Regions from separate parts of the Bradyrhizobium sp. SZCCHNGR1005 genome, predicted to be linked through region 1. Evidence: riboswitches for the same ligand, from Rfam matches in the RefSeq annotation. Region 1 holds a riboswitch; the other holds the start of a gene.

Evidence for each region. A riboswitch is a leader RNA that binds a small molecule or an ion and turns the genes downstream of it on or off. The one in region 1 is predicted to bind cobalamin.
Region 2: it holds a riboswitch for cobalamin, as region 1 does, so the genes downstream of both, QXZ85_RS11915 (TonB-dependent receptor plug domain-containing protein) here and QXZ85_RS23320 (HupE/UreJ family protein) in region 1, are expected to answer to the same signal.

The regions. Positions count from the first base shown of each region.
Region 1 covers NZ_JAUEZC010000005.1:342,289-352,836, forward strand. The annotation lists gene cobG (precorrin-3B synthase) at 1-35, opposite strand, end outside; gene cobN (cobaltochelatase subunit CobN) at 32-3,454, opposite strand; gene cobW (cobalamin biosynthesis protein CobW) at 3,464-4,498, opposite strand; gene QXZ85_RS23315 (DUF1636 domain-containing protein) at 4,495-4,908, opposite strand; gene QXZ85_RS23320 (HupE/UreJ family protein) at 4,905-5,546, opposite strand; cobalamin riboswitch at 5,664-5,857, opposite strand; gene cobU (bifunctional adenosylcobinamide kinase/adenosylcobinamide-phosphate guanylyltransferase) at 5,896-6,432, shown strand; gene cobO (cob(I)yrinic acid a,c-diamide adenosyltransferase) at 6,456-7,064, shown strand; gene QXZ85_RS23335 (cobyric acid synthase) at 7,069-8,556, shown strand; gene cbiB (adenosylcobinamide-phosphate synthase CbiB) at 8,546-9,517, opposite strand; gene cobD (threonine-phosphate decarboxylase CobD) at 9,541-10,548, shown strand, end outside.
Region 2 covers NZ_JAUEZC010000002.1:1,263,689-1,274,236, forward strand. The annotation lists gene QXZ85_RS11870 (hypothetical protein) at 52-702, opposite strand; gene minC (septum site-determining protein MinC) at 1,232-1,921, shown strand; gene minD (septum site-determining protein MinD) at 1,942-2,757, shown strand; gene minE (cell division topological specificity factor MinE) at 2,754-3,029, shown strand; gene QXZ85_RS11890 (thioesterase family protein) at 3,104-3,877, shown strand; gene QXZ85_RS11895 (hypothetical protein) at 4,008-4,664, shown strand; gene QXZ85_RS11900 (hypothetical protein) at 4,845-5,093, shown strand; gene QXZ85_RS11905 (hypothetical protein) at 5,219-5,911, shown strand; gene QXZ85_RS11910 (hypothetical protein) at 5,935-6,192, shown strand; cobalamin riboswitch at 6,281-6,499, shown strand; gene QXZ85_RS11915 (TonB-dependent receptor plug domain-containing protein) at 6,722-8,731, shown strand; gene QXZ85_RS11920 (hypothetical protein) at 8,826-9,404, shown strand; gene QXZ85_RS11925 (peptide ABC transporter substrate-binding protein) at 9,633-10,548, shown strand, end outside.

The sequences.
Region 1 (10,548 bases):
GGACACCATCCCTTGATGTCGAAGGAAGCCGTCATGCCTTCGCCTCCGCAACTCTCACACGCGCTGCGATTGCAGCGAGCTCATCCGCGACGGCGTTGCGGCGCGGCACCCACATCCGGCGCCGCAGTGCATCGTCGAGCCGGGAGATGATGGAAGCCACCGCTGCAGGATTGCGCGCCAGCATCGCGTCGCACACCGATGGATCGAGCAACAGGGCCGAATGTGTCGCATCGAACAGATGGCTGGGTACCGTGTCCGACGTAGCGGCAAAAGCATACAGCGCATCCACGCCTTGGGCGATCTCCGCGATGCCGCGATAGCCATGCGCGAGCATGCCGGAAATCCAGCGTGGATTGGTGAGCCGGCCGCGCACCACCCGTGCGATCTCTTCCGAGAACGCCCGCGCCTTCGGCGCATCGGGACGGCTGGTATCGAGATGCAGAAGCGCTGGCGAGACACCCAGCGCGGACGCTGCCGCAGCGAAGCCGCCGGCGAAATCGGCCACCTCTTCGCCGTCGAGCAGGTCGCGCTCGCGGTCGTCCTGCGGATGCACCAGCGCATCGGCGCTGCGGACGCGCTCGCGGAAGCCAGTCTGGGCCTGTGCGATCTCGGGGGCAGTACCAAAACTGTGACTCGTCGCCGCCAGATAGGCTTCACCCAATTGTTGGCGGCTCTCCCAATCGGAGCCAAGCGCCAGGCTCGCAGCCACCGCGCCATAAGTCCCGGGGGCGCCGCCGAACACGCGCGTCAAGCTCTCGCCGCGACGCTTTGCGGCAGCGAGCGGATTGTCGGCATCGTCCTCCTCACGGGCGGCGACGGTCTGCACCGCGAGGTCGAACAGCGCGATCTGCGCTTCGAAGATATCGCGGAACAGGCCCGAGATGCGCAAGGTCACATCGATGCGTGGACGGTCGAGCGAGGCCAGCGGCAGCACATCGACGCCGGTGACACGGTTGGAATTAAAATCCCAGCGCGGCCGCACGCCGAGATAAGCGAGCGCCTGCGCGAGATCGTCGCCGCCGGTGCGCAGCGAGGCGGAGGCCCAGAGATCGAGCACCAGGGTCCGCGGATACTCGCCGTGATCCTGCAGATAGCGGCGGATCACCTCATCGGCGGCGCGGGCACCGACCACGGCAGCGGTGCGGGTCGGGATCGCGCGCGGATCGATTGCGGTGAGATTGCGCCCAGTCGGCAGCACATCGAGCCTGCCGCGGCTCGGCGCTCCGGCCGGTCCAGCCCCGATGCGTCGGCCGTCTAATGCGGCGAGCAGCGCCGCACGTTCGGCCGCGGCGCTGGCGCGGATGCAGGCATCGATCCCGGCACGATCCTTCGCCTCGTTACGGGTACCGCCAGCAGCGGCGATAGCATCGCCGAGCAGTCCGATCGCAACATCATCCGGCGCACGACCGAACACGTGCAGCCGCTCACGAACCGAAAGCTCCTTGATGTCGCAGAGCTGCGCATCGAGCTTGGCGACGGCCTCCCGTCCGCCTGCGCCTTGTTTCAGGCCGCAATCCGCAGCGAGGCCGCTTGCCCAGGCGCGCCCGACGATCTCGTCCTCCAGAAGCTTCAGGCGACGCTTATCGAGCCCATCGGCCTCCGCATATTCCTCGACCAGCCCCTCGAGCTCGAGCAGCGGACCGTGCAAGCCTGCTTGCGACAGTGGCGGCGTCAGATGGCCGAGCGTCACCGCGCCAAGCCGGCGCTTGGCTTGCATGGCCTCGCCCGGATTGTTGACGATGAACGGATAGATCACCGGCAGCGGACCGAGCACGGCCTCCGGCCAGCAATTCTGCGACAAGGCGAGCGCCTTGCCCGGCAGCCATTCCAAGGTGCCGTGGGCGCCGAGATGCACCAGCGCGTCGATCTGCTCCACTTCGCGCAAATGCGCATAGAGCGCGACATAGGCATGACGCGGCGGCACCGTGGTGTCGTGATAACCCGCCTTGCGATCGACATGAGCGCCGCGATCCGGCTGTAGCAGGATCAGCAGATGTCCTGCTCGCAGCGCCGGAAAGCGGAATGCGCCGTCAACAAAGGTCGGATCTGCCTCCGCTGCGCCCCAACTCGCCGCAAGCTCGCGCTGCAAATCGTCTGGCAAGGCCGCGAGATGGCTCTGATACGCAGCAAGAGGCACTGCGAGCTCCGACGCTTGACCTCTCAACAGCGCCTCGATGTCAGCGGCAGTTGGGCTGGACGCACCGAGATCATAGCCCTGCTCGGCGAGCAGCTGCGCGATTTCGGTCGCGCTTTGCGCGGTGTCGAGGCCGACCGCATAGCCGCGACGACCGCCTCGCGCCGGATAATCCGACAGCATCAGCGTGAGGCGGCGGTTCGCCGCTGGCGTCGTCCGCAGGCGACACCAGCGCGCTGCGAGCCGCGCGACGAAGGCGATGCGATCAGGCTGCGGTACATAACGGACCGCGCCGAATTCGAGCTGGTCATCGAACGGCGCCTCGCCCTTGAACGCGATGGTGCGCGCCAGCAGACGCCCATCCAGCTCCGGCAGCACCACGTTCATGGCGAGATCGGTCGGCGACAGACCGCGCGCAGACGAGGTCCAGGCGTCCTCACTGCTTTGGGCCTGCACGATCTGCAGCACCGGCGCGACGGCGAGGTCAAGCACGGTGGTGCCGTCCTCACGCAGGGCCGAGAAGGCCGTGGCGTTAAGGACGACGCTTGGCCGTCGCGCCTTGATCAGCCGTTCCAATCCATCCGCAACGTCAGGATCTTTCAGGCTTGTCACCGCGACGGCGGCGGACGCAAGCCCTTCCCGCTCGAGCGCCGCCTGCAGAACTTCGATCGCCGCGGTGTCGGCCGCGAGCAGGCTGGCGCGGTAGAACACGATCAGCGCGCATGGCTTCGTGTCACCCGCAACGCACAACTCCTCGACGGGAACGGCGCCACGCCCGGCCGCGAATCCAACGATAGAGCCAAGCGCAACCGGCTCCGCAAATGTGGCTTCACGCCCCAGCAGCGAATTCAGATAGCGCAGCGCCTCGCGCGCATTGGCGGTGCCGCCCTCGTGCAGGTAGCCATAGAGTCTCGAGGTGACGTCGAGCGGCAGCGTCGAGAGCGCATCGAGCCGCTCGTCGGCGCGGTCGTCGCCCGGCAGCACCGCCAGCAGAATGCCTCGGCTCCGGCACACATCAGCCAGGCGCTCCAGCCCGTAGCGCCAATAATCGAGCCCGCCGAGACAGCGCACGACGACGGCGCGCGCCGAAACGGCGACACGATCGATATAGAGGTCGACCGACATCGGATGCTTCAGCCGCTTCAGGCTGGCGAGACGCAAGCTCGGCAGTTCTGACGGCGATCCTCGCCACGCTTCGGCCAGTGCCGACAGGTCGCTGTCGGAGAACGACAGAACCACAACCTCGGCCGGCGACTGCGCGAGATCGACGGCCTGTTCGAGGTCGTCGAGCGCGGCACCCGATGTCGCCAGGAGATGCATCGGCCCTCGCTAGCCGGCAACCAGGTTCTTGATCGCGGCCACGTCGAGGCCGCGCTCGCCGATGAACACGAGCCGTCCACGCCGCTCCTCGCCGGCGCGCCAGGGCCGCTCGAATTGATGCTGGATGCGGTTGCCGACCGCCTGGATCAGGAGCCGCAGCGGCTTGCCTGCGACTTCCACGAAACCCTTCACCCGCAGCACATCGTGCGCACCGACAGCATCCGCGATGCGGGCCAGGAGCACGTCGGGCGAGGCCTGCGCCGGCACGTCGAGCACAAAGCTTTCGAAATCGTCGTGATCGTGCTCAGCCTCATTGTCGTGATGCGATGGCCGCGCGCCGAGGTCGCCTTCGGCCGCCGCACCCAGCCCGAGCAGCACGGAGGCCGACAGCTTGCCGTGCTCGGACGCGATCACCTTGACGGCACGCTGCACCTTAGCTGCGATCTCGGCAGCGACCGCCTGCCGCTCCGCATCCGTCATGAGATCGCTCTTGTTCACCACGATCAGATCGGCGCAGAGCAGCTGATCCTCGAACACCTCTTCGAGCGGATTGTCGTGATCGAGCGAGCCGTCCGCCGCGCGCTGCGCCGCCAGCGCCTCCGGATCATCGGCGAAGCGGCCGGCGATCACGGCCGGCCCGTCAACGACTGCAACGACTCCGTCAACGGTGACACGGGTTGCGATCTCCGGCCAATTGAACGCCTGCACCAGCGGCTTCGGCAGCGCGAGGCCGGAAGTCTCGATCACGATGTGCTCGGGCGGTTCGTTCTGATTGAGCAGGCTCTTCAGCGCGGGCACAAAGTCGTCGGCGACGGTGCAGCACAGGCAGCCGTTCGACAATTCGACGATGCGATCCTCCGGGCAATCCGGCACGCCGCAGCCTTTCAGGATATCGCCGTCGATCCCGACATCGCCGAACTCATTGACGATGATGGCGAGCCTGCGACCGTTCGCGGTCTCGATCAGGTTGCGCACCAGCGTGGTCTTGCCGGCGCCGAGGAAACCGGTGACGATCGTGCATGGCGTCTTTGCGAAGGATTTCATGGCAGCGAAGCCTCTTTGGATGAGCGCGACGGCAGCGGCGGCACGCGGGCGATCGTGTTTTTTCTCACGTATTCGGGACGCTCCCGCCACGGCGGCAGGCCGGCCTCGTGGACCTGATGCAGCCTGGCAAAAGCGAGCACATCATCGGCATGGACATCCGGATCGAGCGCTCCGACGATATAGGTCCACTTGCCAGGCGCAGTGACCGCAACCGTGCAGGCGCGACTGCAATTCGAGAGGCACTCGACCGGCACCACGGTGACATCGCGATGCTCGGCTGCGACCGCATGGATGGCCTCGAGTAGCCGCGCACCGGCACGCGGCTGCTCGCTGGACGCAGGCTCGGCGCTCTGCATCCGGCAGGTGACGCAGACGAACAACGTCGTCGCGCCCGGGTCTGTGCTGCTCATCCGGCCAGACCAGCCGCCATGGCGGCTGCCGCACCGCCCACCAGCGCAATCGCGGCGCCCGCGATCCGCAGCGCGAAAAGCGAGAAGGAAACGCCGCGCGCAGCAATCATCCGGGTGGCCAGTAACGCACCGGCGGCAATGACGCTCTGGATCACCAGCAGCCCGGCGAGATAGGCGCCCAGCGGCGCGCTTTCAGCACCAACGATCGATTCGCCCAGCGCGTAGCCATGCACTATCCCGGTCAACGCAAACAGGATCGCGACCGGCAGCACACCGAAGCCGGCGCGCAGCAGGATCAGCAGGCCGATTGCGGCCGTCGACAACCCGACGAGAAGCTCTGCGGCGGGAATATCAGCGCGGCCGACATGCAGCATCACGCCGGCGATCATAGCCGTGGTGAAGGCCAACACCGGCGCAAAGCCACGGCCGATCAGCGCAGCGACGATGCCCGCTCCCACAATCGCGGCGAAATGATCGAGCCCGATGACGGGGTGAGCAAGCCCGGAGAGCAGGCCTTGCGCCAAGGTCTGCGGCAGCTTGCCGCCCATCATATGGTGGGCCGATGCAGGATCGGCGAACAGTGCCACGACTGCGACTGCAAACGCGATGCGGGTTGGAAATCTGGTGGGAAATCTCATGGCCGTCTCCGTCGATGCCCGAACCTGTCAGGGTTCGTGCGATACGCTGCGCCCGACGGCATCCCAGACAGTTCCGGGATCAGAACCCTGCATCGCGACTCCCCGCGCGACGGGTCGGCCAACAGCAATGTCGACGGCAGGTCTCCTGGCTCTCGGGTCGCCGCGCGAGACCACCTTCCCGGTTTCCCAGTGGTTCAAAGGCCTCGCACTCACCGATTACAGTTGCGGGGGCAGCCGCGGCCTTGGGAGGAGATCCCGCACCGCGTTCCCTAAATCTCTCCTTTCGGAGAACCGTCATCTGTTAGATACGGGATCGAGCCAAAGCCCGTCAATCGGAAATCCTGCCGTCATGCCACCCGCCCCGCCTAGCCCTGCCCTGCCGCGCCTGACCCTGGTGCTCGGCGGCGCGCGCTCCGGCAAGAGCCGGTACGCGGAGGCGCTGATCACCGCCCTCCCTTCCCCCTGGATCTATCTCGCAACCGCGCAGGCGTTCGACAACGAGATGGCGTCGCGCATCGCCGAACACAAAGCGCGCCGCGCCGATGGATGGCGGACGATCGAGACACCTCTCGATCTTGCAGCTGCCGTGGCGGCGAACGGCGATTCTGCAACACCTGTTCTGGTCGATTGTCTCACGCTCTGGCTCAGCAATATCATGCTGAGCGGCCGCGACGTTGCCGTTGCTTGTCGTGAGCTCGCCGATGCATTAGCTGCCGCCAGGGGCCCAATCGTTGCCGTCTCCAACGAGGTCGGGCTCGGCATCGTGCCGGATAACGCGCTGGCCCGCGCGTTTCGCGATGCGCAGGGCCGCCTCAACCAGGATATTGCAACATCCGCGGATCGCGTGATCCTGATGGCGGCGGGCCTGCCGCTGACGTTGAAATAGCAGCGCATCGAGAGGAAACGAGAATGAGTGACCACAACGAGGATGCGCGCCACAAGGCCAAGATGGAGAACCGCAAAGCGATCCAGGACGCCGAGGTCGCATCGAAGACCGTTGAAAAAGGCCTGCTGATCGTCCACACCGGCAAGGGCAAGGGTAAGTCGACGGCTGCCTGGGGCTTGATGCTGCGCGCCCTCGGCCGCGGCTTCCGCATCGGCGTGGTGCAATTCGGCAAGGGCGCATGGCAAACCGGCGAGCGCAAGGCGATCGAAAAGTTCGGCGACCAGGTCACATGGCACACGCTCGGCGAAGGCTTTACCTGGGAGACTCAGGATCGTGCCCGCGACGTCGCCGCGGCCGAGCGCGCCTGGGCCAAGGCCAAGGAGCTCATGGCCGATCCCTCGATCCGGCTCCTGATTCTCGACGAGCTCAACATCGCGCTGCGCTATGATCACCTGCCGATCACTGATGTCGTCGAAACCTTGCGTGCGCGTCGCCCCGATCTGCATGTCGTCGTCACCGGCCGTAATGCCAAGCCCGAATTGATCGAAGCCGCCGATCTCGTCACAGAGATGAATCTGGTCAAGCATCACTTCACCGCCGGCGTGAAGGCGCAGGAAGGCATCGAGTTTTAACCGCATGGTCGCGCGCGCCATCATGTTCCAGGGCACCGGCTCCGACGTCGGCAAGTCGCTCATCGTTGCCGGGCTCGCGCGGGCGCTGACTTTGCGCGGCCTCAAAGTGGCGCCATTCAAGCCGCAGAACATGTCGAACAATGCGGCCGTGACCGCAGATGGCGGCGAGATCGGCCGCGCTCAGGCGCTGCAGGCGCGCGCGGCGAAGCGGCCGACCTCGGTACACATGAACCCGGTGCTGCTGAAGCCGCAGAGCGAGGTCGGATCGCAAGTCGTCGTGCAAGGCCGCGTGATCGGCAACGCCAAGGCATCGGCCTATCAGGCGATGAAACCACAACTGATGGGCGCGGTGCTCGACAGTCTTTCGCGCCTCGCCGACGACGCAGACGTTGTGCTGGTGGAAGGCGCTGGCTCGGCTTCCGAGATCAATCTTCGCGCCGGCGACATCGCCAATATGGGCTTTGCCCGTGCGACGGACCTGCCGGTGGTCCTGATCGGAGATATCGATCGCGGCGGCGTCATCGCGAGCCTGGTCGGGACCAAGGCCGTGCTGGCGGCGGAGGATGCTGCGCTCATCGCAGGCTTTCTCGTCAACAAGTTCCGCGGCGATCCGGCCCTGTTCGCGGCTGGAATGGCCGAGATCGCGGCGCGGACGAACTGGCAGGCGTTAGGGCTCGTGCCGTATTTCGCCGGCGCGCATCGCTTGCCGGCAGAGGATGCGCTGGGGCTTCCTTCGCGCGGGGCCTCACCTCCAAGCGGCCCGCCTAAGGTCGTCGTACTGGCCTACCCGCGGATTTCCAATTTCGATGAGTTCGATCCGCTACAGCTGGAAGACAGAATCGAATTGCAGTTTCTGCGTCCCGGGACCCCGATCCCCGGTGATGCCGCCGTCGTCATTCTGCCGGGCTCGAAAGCGACCATCGCCGATCTGACCGCGCTGCGGCAAACCGGCTGGGATATCGATCTTGCAGCTCACGTCCGGCGCCGCGGCCGTGTGCTCGGCATCTGCGGCGGCTATCAGATGCTCGGCCGGATCATCAGCGATCCTGATGGCCGCGAAGGTCAGGCCGGCGCGGTCCCCGGCCTCGGCCTGCTCGATGTGACGACCGTTCTCACCTCGGACAAGGCGCTGCGTGAGGTCGGCGGTACGCTGCTGAGCGGCGGCGCATCCTTCCGCGGCTATGAAATGCACATCGGGCAGACCACCGGCCCCGATACGACGCAGCCATTTCTCAAGTTCGAGGACGGCCGCAGCGATGGCGCGGCCGTCGCAACCGGCCGCATCGCGGGATGCTATGTGCACGGGCTGTTCAGCGCCGACGGCTTGCGCAGCCAATGGCTGGCTGGCCTCGGCGCGGATTCAACGGTCTCGGACTACGAGGCCGAGGTCGAGACCACGCTGGATGAGCTGGCTGCGCATCTCGAACGACACGTTGATATCGATCGCATTCTGGAGCTGGCACGCACACCGACGCTGCCGGTCATTGGCTGACAGCGATCACCAGCCCGGCAATCACCAGACCTTGAATCATGCAGGCGGCCCGGTAGAGCGACAGCGCGCGCCTGATATCGCGCGCCTCCGCTTCCGCGCGCCCCGCGCCAATCCAGGCATCCTCGACGATTTGGCCGTGATAAACACGCGGGCCCGCCAGTCGCAGGCCAAGCGCGCCGGCCATCGCCGCCTCTGGCCAACCGGCATTGGGCGAGCGATGCTTGTGGGCGCCGTGCCAGACTGCACGTATCGCCTCGCGCGGCGCGGCACCAGGGATCACGCAGGCAGCAAGCACCAGCCACACCGCCGAAAGCCGCGATGCCGGCAGATTGACGAGGTCGTCGAGGCGTGCCGCCGCCCAGCCGAAGGCGCGGTGACGCTCTGACAGATGCCCGATCATGCTGTCGGCAGTATTGAGCGCCTTGTAGACCAGCATGCCCGGCAGGCCGGCGACCGCCAGCCAGAACAGCGGCGCGACCACGCCGTCGGAGAAATTTTCAGCCAAGCTCTCGATCGCAGCGCGCGCAACGCCCGCCTGGTCGAGGCTTTCAGGATCGCGGCCGACGATCATCGACACGGCACGGCGGCCGCCGGCGATCCCTTCCTTGTCGAGCGCCGAGGCTACGGCGGACACGTGCTGATCTAGACTGCGCTGCGCCAGCAGACTGCTCGCAACGAGACCTAAGACCAGCGCCGCGAATGGTTCCGGCAATGCCCAATGCGCGGCTGCCGCGAGCGCCAGCCCCACAGACGCGACAGCCATTCCCAGCAGAAGGACCAGCACCACACCCCGGACGCGGCGGGCACGGAAGGAGTCCGATGCGCGGTTCCAGTGAGCATCAGCCCATGCTATCAGCGCGCCGATCCACATCACGGGGTGTCCGATACGGCGGACCAGCGCTTGCGGGTAGCCAAAGAGCGCCTCGATGATGAGCGCGGCAAGCGCGACGGCGAGAAACATCGATCCCCGATCGAAGGACTGGTATGGACCATAAAGCGAGTAGCACGCGGGGCATCCGGCCGGAAGCGGTCGCTCACGGCGGAAATATCGACGAGATCAGCCGCCGCTATCCCGACGCGCCGCAGCCCTGGGTCGACCTGTCGACCGGCATCAATCCGATCGCCTATCCGCTGCCGAGGCTTGCGGCCGAGGCCTGGACGCGGTTGCCGACCAACGCCGACGAACGCACCCTGCTCGCAGCCGCCGCGGCCCGCTGCGGACTTCAAGCCCCTGCTTCCTTGATCGCCGCCCCAGGCACCCAGGCGCTGCTGCAGATCATCCCCCGCCTCCGTTCCCCGGGAACGGTCGCTGTGCTCGGCCTTACTTATGAGGAACATGCGCTGTGCTGGCATCGTTGCGGCCATCGAGTCCGCACGGTCAATGAGGTCGAGGCGCTGGCCGAGGCCGACGTTGCCGTCGTGGTGAATCCCAATAATCCCACCGGTCGTCTACTGCCGCGCGAGACGCTCGTTTCGCTCGGCTCCGAGCTGGCGCGGCGTGACGGCCTCCTGATCGTGGACGAAGCCTTTGCGGATTTTCTACCTGGTGATGCGAGCCTGACGTCTCGGCTGCCGCCAGCAACCATCGTGCTGCGCTCCTTCGGCAAGGCCTATGGTTTCGCGGGCCTGCGGCTCGGCTTCGCCATTGCGGCACCTGAACTCTGCCAACGCTTAAGGGGTGACCTCGGCCCCTGGGCGGTCTCTGGACCTGCGCTCGCGATCGGAGCTGCAGCCTTGCGGGATGATGTGTGGCTGCAGCAGGCGCGGCAACGATTGGCTGCGGATTGCGACCGTCTCGACGCGCTGCTGATGGCCGCCGGCTGCAACATTGTTGGCGGCACCCCGCTGTTCCGTCTTGCCGAGAGCGTGGCCGCCCGACATCTGGCCGATCGCCTCGCGCAGCGAGGCATTCACGTCAGGCGGTTCGCCCATAATGAGACTTGGCTGCGTTTCGGCCTGCCGGGTCGCGAGGAGGAATGGCAACGGCTCGCC
Region 2 (10,548 bases), on a different contig from region 1:
TCAGGGCTGCGAGACGCCGATCGAAACTTCAATTCGCCGCACCAGAGCGAATCATTGGGCTCTGTCGGATTGGCTCGCTCTCTGATTCCACTGCATGAATTGCTGCAGCAGCGGCTTTTCCGAGCTGGCGCTCTGGCCTTGCGCATCCGACGGCAGCAGCGACTGGAATTGCGACAACGCGGACGTCGTCTTGACGTCTGTCTTGTCCACCTGCGTGTCGTCCAGTTCGGCCTTGATATCCTTCGCTTCCACTGCGGCCGGGGGCGGCGGCAGCGTTGTCTTCATCGCCTGGACCGCCGCCACGAACGACGAGCTGGCGTCCTGCTGTCGGGACGAGGGGACGATATTGACGAAGAAGAGCGCAACCACGGCAGCGACTCCGGCCGCGGCGGCCAGGCGGCCTGCGATCTTGAACGTCACGGAGCGACGGTCGCGTTCGCGTGTGAACTCAGGCGGCTCGCGCATCACCTGCGGGTCGAGCGAGTGGCGCAGCGATTCGAATACTGCACTCTCAAGCCGCGATTCGATGGTGGTTTGCCCGGCGGGCGCTCGCTCGCTGCGTTCGCCCGTCTGGGGCTTCTCTCGGGTTTCTTCGACGAGAGAAAGTCGGGAGGCCTCTGGTCTTTCGCGGACCCAGCGCGGTGCATAATGCAAAGGATCCTGCGGGTTGGTCGTCGGATTCTGCTCACTCAAGGAACTCATACGCTACTCCTCTAACGCTCAACTCCGGTATACGTACGCCACTGCCCTCGCCGCAGGCGACAAAGGTGCTAATGGAAAAAGGGGGCGCGTGAACGGTCGCATGCGACCCCATCGAGCCGGAATATCTGCAGCGACCGAAGCAAAGCGCCGGCGCGCCTCTGTGCGCGCAGCCTCGTCCCCTGCATCGCGCTACGAGCTCTCATTTGCGCTCGCAACGCTTCCATCGATCCCATGCCCCGCCCCCTGACGAGTGTCAATCTTCGAACAGGCCGGTCCTCCGCAGGACCATCGTTATATGAACCTTAAGGTTATCAGCTGGATGTGATTAAAATGAGGCGCGTAATGCCTTGACTTGGGAGTGCCGGCACTCGGCCACGATTCTGCTGCGAAAGGGACGCGGTTCGGTCGCGTTCCACGTACGGCCGTACCGCCGGCAGTTTAATTCAAGTCGATGACGTGTTCTTAACTCTCCATTAACCAACGCCGTCCGACAGTTAACCAATCGCTAAGAAAGGCTGGTCGGATGGTCATGAACGTCAAGATGGAGCAGACACGTCAGTTCATTCGTCTACGCGGCCGTTCCTATGTCGCCTTCGTGTTTTCTCCCGTTGTGCCTATTGCCGGTTGGCTTGCGGAGCTTGATGCAACGCTGGCGGGTTCTCCGGGCTTTTTCGTCGGCAAGCCAGTGGTTCTCGACCTCTCCGCGGTGGATCTGAGCCCGCTTGCGATCACGCATCTCATCAAGAGCATCGAGGCGCGCAACATCCGTGTGTTGGGCCTCGAGGGCGTCGAGCCCGGCCGCCTTGCGATCGGCATGCCGCCGCTGCTCACCGGCGGGCGTCAATGCGCCGTGCTCGAGGTGGAGCCTGACAAGCCGGCGTTGCAGCCTTTGAAATCGATGCTGCTCGAACATCCGGTACGCTCGGGGCAATCGATCGTCTTTCCCGACGGCGACGTCACTGTGCTTGGAGCCGTTTCGTCCGGCGCCGAAATCGTCGCCGGCGGCTCGATCCATGTGTATGGCGCGCTCCGCGGCCGCGCGATGGCCGGCGTCAACGGAAACGCGGCGGCGCGCATCTATTGCCAGAAGATCGAGGCCGAGCTGCTCGCCATCGACGGCTACTACCAGACAGCGGAGCAAATCGACGTCGCATTGCGCGGCAAGCCCGCCCAAGCCCGGCTGGAGGGCAACTCCATGAAAATCACGCCGTTGAACTGAACGACAGGAGACAATCAAAAATGGCAAAGGTGCTCGTTGTGACCTCGGGCAAGGGCGGCGTCGGCAAGACCACGACGACGGCCGCCATCGGGGCGGCGCTGGCGCAGGCCGGCCAGAAGGTCGTGGTGGTGGATTTCGATGTGGGCCTGCGCAATCTCGATCTCGTCATGGGCGCCGAGCGGCGCGTCGTGTTCGATCTGATCAACGTGGTGCAGGGCGTCGCCAAGCTGCCGCAGGCCTTGATCCGCGACAAGCGGCTGGAGAATCTGTGGCTGTTGCCCGCCTCCCAGACCAAGGACAAGGACGCGCTGACCGAAGAGGGCGTGGGCCGCGTCATTGCGGAATTGCGCAAGATGTTCGACTGGGTGTTGTGCGACAGCCCCGCCGGCATCGAGCGCGGCGCCATGCTCGCGATGCGCTTTGCGGATGAAGCGATCATCGTCACCAATCCGGAAGTCTCCTCGGTGCGCGATTCCGATCGCATCATCGGCATGCTCGATTCCAAGACGGTGCGCGCCGAGCACGGCGAGCGGGTGGAGAAGCACATCCTGATCACGCGCTACGATCCGGCACGTGCCGCGCGCGGCGAGATGCTCTCGATCGACGACGTGTTGGAGATCCTGGCCACGCCGCTGCTCGGCATCGTGCCGGAGAGCCAGGACGTGCTGCGCGCCTCCAATGTCGGCTGCCCGGTCACCTTGAACAGTCCGGCCAGCACGCCGGCGCGCGCCTATCTCGACGCCATGCGTCGGCTGCTGGGCGAGCATATCGAGATGATGGTGCCTGCCGAGCGCAAGGGCCTCATGAACCGGCTGTTGGGACGGAGGGCTGCATGAGCATGCTGCGGCTATTCTCCGGGCGCACGGCCTCCGCGCCGATCGCGCGGGAGCGGCTGCAGATCCTGCTCGCGCATGAGCGCAGCCTGCGCAGCCAGCCGGATCTGCTGATGCAACTGCGCGAGGAAATCCTCGCGGTGGTTTCGCGCCATGTGGTACTCGATCCCGACAAGGTCATCGTGCGGATGGATCGGGGAAAGCATGTCTCGACGCTTGAGGTCGATATCGAACTGCCCAATGGCGCCGATCGCGCTCTTGCCACCGCCGGCTGAGGCGCGGCGACGGCGCTTGCCCGCAACGAGACGCGCGAGCAGGGGCGCGCATTGCGGGGCGCGGTATTGAGTTGATGCAGCCGATTTTTCGTGTCGAGGACAATCGCGTCATCGTCAGTCCGGACGCGGCCGGTCCGTGGGATCCGAGCATGCAGCACGGCTCGCCGCCGGCGTCGCTCGTGGTCTGGGCCGCCGAGCGCATGCCGACCAAGGCGCCGATGCGCATCGCCCGTCTCACCATCGATCTGATGCGGCCGGTGCCGCTCTCCGAACTCACGATCGAGACCGAGGTGCTGCGCGAAGGCCGCAAGATCCAGCTCTGTGCGATCAGATTGCGCGCGGCCGGCGTGGTCGTTGCCGCCGCGACCGTGCTGAAGGTGCGGCAGGAATCCGTCCCGCTGCCGGGCGACATCGCCGATCTGCCGGTCGATTATCCGGCGCCCGATGCCTCGCGTCCGGAGCCGGTGGATTTTTCGTCAAGTCCGTTCGTCACGGGCATGTCGCTGCGCGCCGCGCGCGGCCGTTTCGGCGTGAAGGGCAAGGGTGCGATCTGGTATCGCGTCGATTGGCCGCTGGTCGACGGTCACGCGGTCTCACAAGCGATGCGCGCCGCGGTCGCTGCCGACTTCTGCAACGGCACCTCGCCGGCGCTGGATTTCAATCTCTATACGTTCCTCAATGCCGATCTCACGCTCAGCATGGCGCGCGAGCCGGTCGGCGACTGGATCCTGCTCGATGCCGACAGCTGGATCGGTCCGGACGGGACAGGGCTCGCGATGGCGCGGCTCGGCGATGCCAGGGGCTATTTTGGTCGCGTGGTGCAGAGCCTCGTGATCGAGAAGCGGTGAGGGCGGACGCTCTCTCTGCGCAATTCCTCGCCATCTTCCTCCTGTCATCTGCGCCCCCAACGCTCATTGGGCTTGGCCGGAACATCGCCGCCGTGAGGGCGTTGCCCGGCCAACCATAAGGAGCGGGATCATGCGCAACTCGACAGCCTATTTTGCGGGTGCGGGAACCGTCGCCATTGCGATCGCGGTGGGTCTCGGCGGCGGACTCGTGATCGCGGAGAAGATGAATCCGAAGACACCGCCGTTGGAATCCACCAAGCTGGAGCGACGCGCACCGGAGCCTTCGCCCTTGCCCAGCGCATCGCCGAGTTCCTATCTCGCTGCGACGCAGGCCGCGACGACGGCACCCATCGTGGTGACGCCGACCGCGGCGAAGGCCGCCGATCAGCCGCAGCCTGCTGCGGATCAGGGGACGCCGCAGCCTGCGCCGTCGCCGGTGAACTCGGCGTCCAATGCGCCCGCCGCGCAGTCCTCCCCGTCGCCGTCGATCCCGCCAGCTCCGCAGCAGCAGGCGAAAGCGCCGGAGCAAGCGAAGGCCCCCGAAAACGCGATGGCCAAGGCGGACGATGCCGATCTGAAGTCGCGCGACAGCCAACGCAAACACAGCGATCGGCGCCGTGCCGAACGGCACCAGCAATGGTCCGAGCGCCGGCATTGGACTCGGCGCCGCGAACCGGATCTGAGCGACGTCGAACAGGCGGTGCGGGAGGACAGCGCGCCGCGCGCCTATGTGGCGGAGCCGGTCGACATGCCGACGCCGCGCTTCAGCCTGTTTGGCGACGATTGAGCGCCGCGTCTGGGGGCAGGTCGCATCCTGCCCGGAAAACCGCGCATTCCCGCAGGACCCCAGATCCCATCCGGTTGCAACTTTAACGCGGCATTAACCATCCCAGGCCGACAATCCGTGCGTGGCGGTATCCCGTTCACCGCGGGAGACTCGCAAGGCTCGAATCACGAGGGATGCGCGATGGGCTTCGGGACGCTGATGGACAAGACGCCGGCGACGCTGGAGGAAATCAGGGTCCGCGTCGGTCACGCGCTGCAGCGGCACCCGCTATGCCGTACCGTGCGCTTCGATATTGTCAGCGTTCCGCGCACCGCCCGCGGCGGCAACTGGACCATCAGCCTGCGTTCGGTGGAACCCGCGGCCTTGTGGGAAGCCTCCGATATCGTTGCCGATATTCAGGCGGCCTACGACCTGCACGCGGCTGCATAAGGGCGCCCTCAGAGCGCAATTGAGCCGGTCAGTGAGGCCCTCCGGCAACAATGGAAACCGAAAGCCTTAATTTGCTCCCAGTTTTCGGCAAAGTGCGGCGTACCGCCGGGGATACGGAGATGTGCGTGACGAAATCGATCACCCTTGTGGCTTTGGTGTGCGTGCTCGTGGCAGGGGCAGCTGCGACCAGCATCCTGTTCCGCGACAGCGTGCCGTCCGCCGGTATTGAAATGCCGGCCGTAGTGGCAAAGAGCCCTGTCTCCAACCGGCAGGCCAAGGGCGACCGCCTCACTGTCGCTCACTTTTCATCGCTGACCGAGGACATCCAACCGGCCGCTGCGCCGAGCGAGCCGGTGCGCCAGGCCTTTGCCTATGCCGCCGCCGACGCTGAGATGCCGAAGCCGGCTACGCCAGCGCAGATCACCGGCGCCATCGTGGCGTCCGCACAAGTTGCCGAGCCGGCCGCGCCCAGGCAGAAGCCATTGGTGGCGCTGCGGCCCGAGGTGCAGAAGGCCTATGCCCTGCTCAGCGATGGCCAGATCGCCGGCATCAAGGAGCGCCTGAAGCTATCGCCCGATCAGGAATATTACTGGCCTGCGGTGGAGACCGCGCTGCGCGCGGTCGCCCGCAAGATCCACGCCACGCGTCAGGGCAATCCGAAACCCGGCAGCATGCCGATCGACCCCGATTCCGACGAGGTGCAGCAGCTGAAATCGGCGGCGATGCCGCTGCTCTGGCAGCTTCGCGACGACCAGAAGGACGAGGTGCGCAAGCTTGCGCGCATCATCGGTTTGGATAAGGTCGCCGCCGCGATCTAAACGCGGCCGACGACGAGGATTTGGTGTCCGACTACGACTCCTTACGCGATTTTCTGAAGCAGCAGACGCTTCCCGAACTTGTGCTCAGCTTCGATCAGATCGAGGAGCTCATCGGCGCGAGCCTGCCGCGTGCGGCGCAGCGCGCCTCGTGGTGGGACAGCCTGCGCAGTCCGCAGGAGCGGATGCCGCAGCGTGAGGCTTGCCTGGACGCCGGCTATGTCGCCACCCGGCTGCCGGACGGCAAGAGCGTCCGCTTCAAGAAGATGAAGCGCGACAGATGAGGCAGAGCGCCCCGCGGCTGCCGTTTTCGGACCTCTGCTGACTATTCTGCGTCGCGCCGGGCCGGCATTGACACCGTCACATCCCTCCTTCTATGTGCCTCCCGACGGTTCCCCTTCGCCGGGGATCAAAAGGGAATGCGGTGCCGGGAGATCTTCCGCGATGGAGATCGCAAGAAGGCCGCAGCTGCCCCCGCAACTGTAAGCGGCGAATCTCGCGTCAGATGCCACTGGGAATCTCGGTCCTGGGAAGGCGGCGCAAGGTGACGACCCGCGAGCCAGGAGACCTGCCGTCAGCCGTGGTCACACGCGAGGATGTCGGTCGGGGAGTACAGACATCGTTTCACCCGAGGCGCGTTGCCGCGTCCTGGCGTGAGACCTCGTTCGCGGTGACGTGCCACTGCCGTCCCGCCGAGGTCTTCGACCCATGTCTCCGCCATTCTTGTCTCACTGTTGCATCCGTCTTCCTCTCCTCGCCGCTGCGCGCTTGCGCGCCGGCCCTGTCGCGTCTCGTGTTGTCGCTGCCATCGTCATGGCCGGTCCGCTCGCCGCCGAAGCGCAGCAGTCGGCCTCACCCGATCTGCTGCCTCCGGTCGAGGTGGCGGCGCCCAAACCCAGACCTAAACCCAAGTCGCAGCCGAAGCGTGCGCGACCTTCAGCTTTCCATGCGCCAGCGGATGCGCGGACGCAGTCGCCTACGCCTGCAGCATCGACGTCCGCGAATGCCGTATCTGTCGCCGTCAGTCCGACCGGCATCGTGAGCCCGGCGGCCCAGGCGGCAAGCTCGATCAGCATCGTCACCGCCAAGGACATCCAGACTCAGCAATACCGGACCGTGCCCGACCTGCTGAGCACCATTCCCGGGTTGAATGTGGTCCAGGCCGGCGGTCCTGGCGGACAGGCCTCGGTGTTCGTGCGCGGCACCAATTCCAACCACACCAAAGTGCTGATCGACGGCATCGAGCTCGGCAATCCCGCCACACCGAACGGCGCCTTCGACTACGCGCATCTGCTCACCGCCGACATCCAGCAGCTCGAAGTGTTGCGCGGTCCGCAAAGCGGTCTCTATGGCTCGGATGCGATCGGGGGCGTGGTCTCGATCGTCACCCGCAAGGGCGAGGGTCCCGCCCGCGCCGTTGCGTCGGTTGAAGCGGGCTCGTTCAATACGTTCAACCAGACCGCGGGCGTCAGCGGATCGCAGGACAATTTCAACTACGCAGTCAACGTCGCGCACCTTCATGCCGGCGATGTGCCGGTGACGCCGTTGCAGCTGCTGCCGCCCGGACAGCAGGCGATCGGCAACAGCTACGACAACATGACGTATTCCTCGAAGCTCGGCCTTGCGCTGAACGACGAGTGGACCGTCAATTCGGTGGTCCGCTACACTGATGCGACTTTGTTGTTCACCGGCGACGGCGGCTTTCCCAGCGTGCCGAATGCCGCGCAGAGCCGGCACAATGTGCACCAGCTCGCAACGCGCCAGGAGGCGGTGTGGTCGCTGCCCGGCGGCCGCATCACCAATTATTTCGGCGTCAACTACACCAGTGATAGGAGCTCCGATCTCGCACCCGGAGATCTCTCCTCCACCGTGGGGCAAGGCGAACGGCTCAGATACGACTGGCACGCGGTCACCCGGATTGCGCCGGGAAACGACGTCATCGTCGGTGCGGAGCAGCAGGCTGAACGCCTGACCACGGCGGCGCTCTCGGCGGAAAACGGCAACAAAGCGGGCTTCATCGAACTGCAGTCGTCATTCGCCGAGCGATTTTTCCTGGTCGCGAATGTGCGCGATGATCTCAACGACGCATTCGGCTCGCATGCGACCTATCGGATCGCGCCGGCCGTGATCGTGCCGCTCACCGAGACCAAGCTGAAGGCAAGTTACGGCACCGGCTTCAAGGCGCCGACGCTCAGCCAGCTCTACCAGGATTTTCCGGCGTTCAATTTCTTCGGCAATCCCAACCTGCGGCCGGAGGAAAGCACTGGCTATGATCTCGGCTTCGAGCAGCCGCTGTTTGCCAACCGCATCCGGTTCGGCACGACCTATTTCCACAACAGCATCACCAATCTGATCGCGACCAACGACACGTTCACCTCCTACGCCAATGTCGGTTTGGCCAGGACGGAGGGAACCGAGAGCTTTGTCGCGGCCGATGTCACCGGCCGGCTGGCGGTCCGCGCCGACTACACCTTCACCCGCGCGATCGACGCCATCACTGGCCAGCAATTGCTGCGCAGGCCCAAGCAGAAGTGGAGCGCCACCGCGATCTGGCGGCCGGTCGATCCGCTCACCGTGTCGGCCACCGTGCTGCATGTCTCCGATTGGCGCGACGTGAGCCGTGACGGCCTGGTCTCCGGCCTGACCGCGCCCGGCTATACCATCGTCAATCTGCGCGGCGATTATGCGCTCAGCGACCAGGTGAAGCTGTTCGCCCGCGTCGATAATCTCTTCAACAGGCACTACCAGAACCCGACCGGTTTCCTGGCGCCGGGGCTCGGCGTGTTCGGCGGCATCCGGGTCGCCAGCTATGGCGTGCAATGAGACGTCTCCCGGGCGCGGCCGCTCCGAGGCGGATCGTGCGGCCTATCGCCATCCGACAGAAAAGTTTAGACTTAGCAACCGAAGGAGAATTGTCATGGCTCTTGATCGTCAGTTCCGCCCCGCGATGGGCATTTCGCTCGCACCGGTCGCGCCGCGATATCAGCCATTGTTCGCATTTGCTCTGTTGTCCGCCGCGAGTTGCCTCGCCAGTCTCGCGCTCGCCTGTGCGACGCCGTTCGCGGCGTTCGCCGTGGTGGCGGCTGCGACGCTGCCGCTGGGCTCGGCGCTCGCGGTGATCGCCGGCGCATGGCTCGTCAATCAGGGCATCGGCTTCTGCGCGCTGGGCTATCCGATCGACACCACCACATTGGCGTGGGGCTTTGTCATCGGCGCGGCCGCGCTGGCCGCAACCCTGCTCGCATCGGCGGCGTTGCGCGTCTTGCCGCGGCTTGTTCCAGCGCCGCTCGCGCTCACCGCCACGCTGCTCTTCGCCTACGCCGCTTATGAGTTCGTTCTGCTGGCCGCGACGCCGGTGCTCGGCGGCGCGGCGGCTTTCGAGCCCGCGATCGTGCTGCGCATCGGTCTCACCAGCATGGCATGGTTGATCGGATTGGTCGCGGTTTGCGAGGCCGTTCGCTTGCTGGGCTCGTTCCGCGCCGAGCGCGCCTTGTGATTGTGATGCGGCCTGCCGGTAGTTCCATTTTCCGGTATCGTCCTGGAATGATCCTGCCGCAGCTGCGAAGCGAATCCCGCGGCAGGTCATCTAACGAAGGTCGAATCAAAGGTTGGCCCGGAATCTGCTTTGACAGTTGCTCCGAACGCTGATCCAATTTCACGCCGCTCCAGGCATCTGCATGGAGGCGTAACGTTTTCTTGGATGAGCATCAGCTGGAGCTGTTGAATGTACGAGCGCGACCTTCGAAACCAGATCACCGATGTCAAAGCCGGGCGCCTGTCCCGCCGAGAATTTGTGCAACGGATGATCGCCGTTGGGCTGAGCGCACCGATGGCCGGTGCGATGCTGGCCCATTCTGGGGTCGCAATCGCCGCGGAGGAAATCGTCTATAAGCCGACCAAGGCCGGCGGCGGCGGTCCGCTGAAGCTGCTGTTCTGGCAGGCACCGACCCTGCTCAATCCGCATTTCGCGATCGGCACCAAGGATCAGGAAGCCTGCCGGCTGTTCTATGAGCCGCTTGCCGGCTGGGACGCCGACGGCAATCTCGTACCTATCCTCGCGGCCGAGATTCCGACCAAGGAGAACGGCAGTCTCGCCGCCGACTACACCTGGGTGATCTGGAAGCTGAAGCAGGGCGTGAAATGGCATGATGGTCAGCCGTTCACGGCCGACGACGTCATCTTCAACTGGCAGTATGCTGTCAATCCCGACACGGCTGCGGTCTCGATCGGCAGCTATAAGAGCCTGAAGTCGGTCGAAAAGATCGACGATCACACCGTGAAGCTGACGTTCGTTCAGCCCACCCCGTTCTGGGCCGATCCCTTTGTCGCGGCCTTCGGTCAGATCATCCCCAAGCATGTCTTTGCCGATTACATCGGCGGCAAATCGCGCGAGGCGCCGGCCAATCTGAAGCCGATCGGCACCGGCCCCTATATGTACGTCGATTTCAAGCCCGGCGATTCGATCGCCGGCAAGCGCTTCCCGGACTATCACCAGCCGAACCGGCCTTATTTCGACACGGTCGAGGCCAAGGGCGGCGGCGATGCCGTGTCCGCAGCGCGCGCTGTGCTGCAGACCGGTGAATACGACTATGCTTATCTTCTCCAGGTCGAGGACGAGATCCTGATGAAGCTGGAGGCGG